DNA from 2 places in the Acidovorax sp. FG48 genome. Region 1 is predicted to be linked to the other one. Evidence: riboswitches for the same ligand, from Rfam matches in the RefSeq annotation. Region 1 holds a riboswitch; the other holds the start of a gene.
What was found. Region 1 has a riboswitch for glycine ahead of gcvT (glycine cleavage system aminomethyltransferase GcvT). Riboswitches for the same ligand answer to the same signal wherever they lie in the genome.

Region 1 (3,188 bases):
CGATGCCGATGTGGCGGGGCAGGAATTCGGTGGCGTTTTCAAGCGCGCCAAGGGGGGTGGCGGATTGCATCAGCATGGGGCAGTCTCGTAGGTCGCAGCGGGTTGGGGGCGGTGCCGGGGAAAGAGCGCGCACGCGGCAGGGCGGCGGGCCGGGCATGGCCCGGCGCCATGCCCTGTAAGTCGGCAGGGATCAGGCGTTCTTGGCGAACTCTGTGTACGTGGCTTCGTCCAGCAGGGCGTCGAGCTGGCTCGCGTCGGCCAGCTTGACCTTGAAGAACCAGCCAGCGCCCAGCGGGTCGCTGTTGGCAAGGGATGGGTCGGCACGCAGGGCTTCGTTCACTTCGACCACTTCGCCAGAGACGGGCATGTACACATCGGCGGCGGCCTTCACGGACTCGACCACACCTGCCACTTCGCCCTGGGCAAAGCTTTTGCCCACTTCGGGCAGGTCTACAAACACCACGTCGCCCAGGGCGTCCTGCGCGTGCACGGTGATGCCCACCACCGAAGCGTTGGCATCAGCGGCGTTGATCCACTCGTGGTCTTTGGAGAATTTGATCGTCATGGGAAGCTCCTCAAGCAAAGGAAAAAAAGTAAAGGAATCTGCAATGTAAGCGGGCGCAGCTTCTGCGCTTCGCTGATGAAATCAGCCGCGGTAGTAATTGGCCGGCACAAACGGCATGGCGCGCACTTCCATGGGCACCGCCTTGCCGCGCACGATGGCGTTGACACGGGTGCCGATGGCTACAAAGGCGGGCGTGACGTAGCCCATGGCCACGGGTTCGTTCACCGTGGGGCCCAGCAGGCCGCTGGTGACTTCGCCGATCTTCTGGCCGTCCGTGCTTTGCAGTTCGGTGTGTTCGCGCACCGGCACGCGCTCGAGCGCCACCAGGCCCACGCGCTTCCGGGGCAGGCTGGAAGGGTTGTCGATCTGTGCGAGCACCTTGTCGGCACCCGGGAAGCCGCCTGCACGCGCGCCACCGGTGCGGCGCACCTTCTGGATGGCCCAGTTCAGCGCGGCTTCGGGGGGTGTGGTGGTGGTGTCGATGTCGTTGCCATACAGGCACAGGCCTGCTTCGAGGCGCAGCGAGTTGCGGGCGCCCAGGCCGATGGGCTTGACTTCAGGCTGGACCAGCAGGGCGCGGGCGAGCGTCTCGGCCTGCGCGGCGGGTACAGAGATTTCAAAGCCGTCTTCGCCGGTGTAGCCGCTGCGGGTCACAAAGCAGTCGCAGCCTGCAATGCTGAACGCGCCACCGGTCATGAACACCAGCTTTTCAACACCGGGCGCCAAGCGGGCTAAGGCGGTGACGGCCTGTGGGCCCTGCAGAGCGAGCAGGGCGTGGTCGGGCATGGGCACCACCTTACAGCGCTGGCCGATGCGGGCCTGGATATGGGCAATGTCGCCCACCTTGCAGGCGCCGTTGACAATGACGAACAAGGTGGGCTCGCCATCCACGATGCCCTGGTTGAAGAACATCAGATCGTCAATGATCGTGCCTTCGTCGGTCAGCAGCAGACCGTAGCGCTGCTTGCCCACGGGCAGGTCGATCACATCCACGGGCATCAGGGTTTCAAACGCTGCGGCAGCGTCGGCGCCGATGAGCTTGAGCTGGCCCATGTGCGACACGTCAAACAGGCCGGCGGCGGTGCGGGTGTGCACATGCTCGGCCATCAGGCCTGCGGGGTACTGCACGGGCATGGAATAGCCTGCAAAAGGCACCATGCGGGCGCCCAGCTCGATGTGCAGGGCGTTCAGGGGCGTGGTGAGCAGGGGGGCGGTGGCTGACATGGCGGACTCCGGGCAAATGGGGGCCGCGACCAGGGTGTGGTCACGGGATTTGCCCTGCTGTCCGCTTTACCTGAGAGATTCACCGCAGCGCCCTGGCTGGCCGTGCGGTTTGCTCCTTCGGTGGATGGCCTGCACACAGTTTCTTTTCTGTGGGGCCACCTCTCTCCAGCAAGGGAACGCCCACATCGCTGCGGGCGGTTGCCAGTCCTTTTGCCTGAGCGTTCGGCTGCTGCCTGCGCCTTCGGCGGTGCTGCGCGTCTTATGGACAAGATGGAGCACTCTCTCCTGACCGGGCGATTCTAACTACTTTGCGTAGACCAGATCCCGAAGTGCCAACGAGATCGATGGCACGTAGGTGATGATCAGCAGGCACACCAGAATCACGCCCACGAACGGCAGCAGGTGCTTGATGATCCGGTCCAGCGAGATTCTGGCCACCGTGCAGGCAGCAAACAGGTTCACTCCGAACGGGGGCGTGATCATGCCCAGCGCCAGGTTCACCACCATGATCAGCCCGAAGTGCACGGGGTCTACGCCAAAGTGCATGGCCACGGGCGCCAGGATGGGGGCCAGCACGATGATCGCCGCACTGGTCTCGATGAACATGCCAATCACGAACAGCGCGGCGTTCACGCCCAGCAGGAACAGGGTCGGGGACTGCAGCACCGCCTCCAGCCACCGGCCGATGGCATCGGGCACGCCTGCACGTGTAATGAGGAATGCAAACAGCCCGGCGTTGGCGATGATGAACATGATCACCGCCGATGAGATGGCCGATTTGCGCAGGATGGCGAACAGGTCCTTGAGCTTGATCTCGCGGTAGATGACGATGCCGACCACCAGCGCGTAGAACACAGCGACGGCTGATGCCTCGGTGGGGGTGAACACGCCGCCATAGATGCCGCCCAGGATGATCACGGGCATCAGCAGCGCCCAGCCCGCCTGCAGCGTGGCCTTGCCAAAAGGCATGCGCCCATCACCGTCGTTTTTGCCCCAGCCCTTGTACTTGCAGTAACCCCACACGAACAACATGAGCGCGCCGCTGATCAGCAGCCCGGGGCCAAAGCCGGCGATGAACAGTTCACCGATCGATACCTCGGCGCTAACCCCGTACAGGATCATCGGAATGGACGGAGGGATGATCACGCCCAGCTCAGCACTGGTGGCCTGCAGCGCGGCGGCGTAGCTGGTGGGGTAGCCATGCTTGATGAGCGCAGGGATCAGGATGGCGCCAATCGCAAACGTGGTGGCGACTGACGAGCCAGACACGGCCGCAAAGATCATGCAGGTCAGCACACAGGTCATGGGCAGGCCGCCCTGCACGCCGCCGACGATGCTCTTGGCAAACTCCACCAGACGGCGCGAGATGCCACCGGTCTCCATCAGGTTGCCCGCGAGG
Region 2 (3,188 bases), on a different contig from region 1:
GCGGCCGCCGACCCGGCCGAACTGGCGCGCGGCAAGGAGCTGTTCACCAAGATCCAGCCCGCCTGCGCCGTGTGCCACACGCTGCAGGCTGCGGGTGCTGAAGGTCAGGTCGGACCGGTGCTGGATGAGTTGAAGCCCGACGCGGGCCGCGTGTTGCGCGCGCTCAAGGCGGGCATCGGTGTAATGCCCTCGTATGCCGAGCGCATGAGCGAGAAGGACATGTTGGCCGTGGCGCAGTTTGTGGCGCACGCCACGGGCGCGGCCAAGTAGGCGCAGCCTTTCGCACCGGTTGCAGCGTGGCCTCGCTGCAACCGCCTGCAACCGCGCGCTGCCTCAGGCCGCCGTGCGCGACGGCACCAGCGCCGCCCCGGCTGCGCGCCCTTGCAGCCCCTGGAACGCAAAGTCCACCTCGGGCACGCGGCCACTCACGATGTCGGCCAGCGCCTTGCCCGAGCCGCAGGCGTGCGTCCAGCCCAGCGTGCCGTGGCCGGTGTTGAGGAACAAATTGCCCACTTTGGTCTTGCCGATCAGCGGCACGTTGCTGGGCGTGGCGGGGCGCAGGCCGCTCCAGAACTGCGCCTGGGTGGTGTCGCCGGCGCCGGGGAAGAGCTGCTCCACCCGCCGCACGATGGCCTCGCAGCGCACCTGGTTCAGGTGGCGGTCGTAGCCATTCAATTCCGCCGTGCCCGCAATGCGCAGGCGGTCGCCCCGCTCGCTGGTGTAGCGTGAGAACACGAGCTTGAACTCGTCGTCCGTCAGGCTCACCTGGTGTGCCTTGCTGGCGTCCTTGACCGGCATCGTCACCGAGTAGCCCTTGGCCGGGTAGATGGGCAGCTGGATGCCCAGCGGCTGCGCCAGCAGCGGGCTGAACGAGCCCATGGCCAGCACAAACGCATCGCCGCGCACGCGCTCGAAGCGGCCTTCGGCATTGGTCACTTCGACATGGTCGATACGGCCGCCCACCTCGCGCAGTGCGGTGATGTGGTGGCCCATGCGGAACTGCACGCCCGCCGCCTCGCACAGCTTGGCCAGCTCGCGCGTGAACTGGTTGGCGTCGCCGGATTCATCTTCGGCCGTGTAGGTGGCGCCTGCGAGCTGCGGGCGGATGTGGGCCAGCGCGGGCTCGATGCGCACGGCCTCGTCAGCACTGATCACCTGGCGCTCGCAGCCCAGCGCGCGCATCTGCTCGGCCGGGGCCAGCGCGCCGTCGAATTCTTTTTGGTTGGTATAGAAGTGCAGGATGCCCTGTGTGCGCTGGTCGTACTGGATGCCAGTGGCCGCGCGCAGCTGCTGCAGCGTGTCGCGGCTGTAGGTGCCCAGGCGCACGATCTGTTCGATGTTGTGGCGCGTGCGTGCGGGCGTGCAGTTGCGCAGGAAGGACAGGCCCCACAGCCACTGGCGCATGTCGGCGCGCAGGCGGAAGAGCAAGGGCGCATCTTCCTTGCCCAGCCATTGCAGCACCTTGAGCGGCGCATTGGGGTTGGCCCAGGGCTCGGCGTGGCTCACCGAGATCTGGCCGCCGTTGGCAAAGCTGGTTTCGGCGCCGGGCGTGCCCTGGCGGTCGATGACGGTCACTTCGTGACCCAGTTGCGAGAGGAAATAAGCCGAAGTCACGCCGAGCAAGCCGGCGCCCAAAACGATCACGCGCATGATTTTCAAAGCCTTTCTGGGCTCTGGCGCTAGAAAAACATGCGCTGGCAGCTATGAATTCAATAGCGTGCAGCTGGCGCATGAATGCCCTAGCTGCCGCTCCCCCTGTCCTTGGTACCTGAGAGATTCACCGCTACCCACCCGGGCTGCGGCTTGCTCCTTCGGTGCGCTTCGCGTTGCGCGAGGCGGCTCTCCAGACGGCTTTGATGAATGGTGCAGTACGGGACCTGAGCGTGTATGGGAGTTTGCGCCTTCGGTGCAGCGGTGGCCTGTGCCTGCCGTGCTCTCCTGCGAGGCCGATTCTAGGGGGCAAGCCTGTGCGCCGGATCAACTCCGGCGGCTAATGGGGCGCAATCGTTGCTGATGCAGCGGGGCGGGGCCGATGGGGGAAGGTGCCGATAATCCCGCCGACCCCTTGCACCACGGAGAGTTTTGTCATGTCCCCCACCGCTTTGGACCCTGCCGCCAGCGCCGCCGTCATCACCCAGGCCCGGGAAGTGCGCACGCCCCGCCCGTTGGACTTTCCCGCAGGGCTGCGCCCGCGGGATGCCTCCGAGGCCTATGCCGTGCAAGACGCGGTGGTGCGTGCACGCGGGCACATCGCTGGCTGGAAGGTCGGGGCTGCGTCGCCCCAGGCGCAACCGGCACGCGCTGCACTCACCCGCGATTCGGTGTGGGTGGCTGCAGCGGGCGAGCCCGTGTTGCTGGCTGCATCTGGTTTTGCCGTGATGGGGGTGGAGGCGGAATGGGTCTACGAACTGGGGGCCGACCTGCCCGCCCGCGCCACCCCCTACAGCGCCGCCGAAGTGCTGGCGGCCGTGGCGTCGGTGCGGGCCGCCATCGAGGTGTGCGACACGCGCTTTGCTGCCTGGGCGCAGCAGGGCGAGTGGAGCCGCCTGGCCGACCAGGCATGCCACGGAGCGCTGATTGTGGGGACTGGCACCGACGAAGTGGCCACCGCACAGCCCCTGGCGCAAGCGGTGACTTTGTCGGTAAACGGGGCCGTGGCCGTGCAACATGCCACCTGGGGCAACCCGGCGGGCGACCCGCTGCGCCTGCTGGTGTGGCTGGCCAACGAAGGCGCGCGCAGCCTGGGTGGACTGCGCGCGGGGCACTGGGTCACCACCGGGTCATGCACCGGCACCGTGCTGGTGGCGCCGGGGGCCGAGGTGGTGGCCGACTTTCCCGGGCTGGGGCAGGCGGTGTTGCACCTGCCATAAAGGCACAGGGCCTGGCGCCCTGGCTAGCCAGCGGAGCGTCGATCAGTTGCGGCGTGGGTTGTCCGGCTGGTGGTCGCGGCGGTTGGGCACGCCGTCGCCGTCACGGTCGCGGTCATTGCGGTTGGCAATGCCGTCGCCATCGCGGTCCCAACCGCCCCGGTGCAGCTCCCAGCGCCCGTCGCGCTGCTCCCACTGGGGGGTGCGATAGCGGTAGCCTGGCCGCACCTTTTCAAAGTGGCCTGCCACCCATACATGGCGGTGGCCCCGCCAGTCCCAGTAGCCAGGCACCCACACCTGTCCCTTGCGGGCGTGTGGAAC

Region 2: it holds a riboswitch for glycine, as region 1 does, so the genes downstream of both, ACODSU_RS14570 (D-amino acid dehydrogenase) here and gcvT (glycine cleavage system aminomethyltransferase GcvT) in region 1, are expected to answer to the same signal.

The regions. Positions count from the first base shown of each region.
Region 1 covers NZ_JBMDJH010000012.1:87,037-90,224, forward strand. The annotation lists gene gcvP (aminomethyl-transferring glycine dehydrogenase) at 1-76, opposite strand, end outside; gene gcvH (glycine cleavage system protein GcvH) at 191-565, opposite strand; gene gcvT (glycine cleavage system aminomethyltransferase GcvT) at 647-1,789, opposite strand; glycine riboswitch at 1,837-1,968, opposite strand; glycine riboswitch at 1,982-2,087, opposite strand; gene ACODSU_RS17135 (TRAP transporter large permease) at 2,093-3,188, opposite strand, start outside.
Region 2 covers NZ_JBMDJH010000009.1:113,387-116,574, reverse strand. The annotation lists gene sorU (SorU family sulfite dehydrogenase c-type cytochrome subunit) at 1-270, shown strand, start outside; gene ACODSU_RS14570 (D-amino acid dehydrogenase) at 334-1,650, opposite strand; glycine riboswitch at 1,746-1,857, opposite strand; gene ACODSU_RS14565 (2-keto-4-pentenoate hydratase) at 2,088-2,870, shown strand; gene ACODSU_RS14560 (YXWGXW repeat-containing protein) at 2,913-3,188, opposite strand, start outside.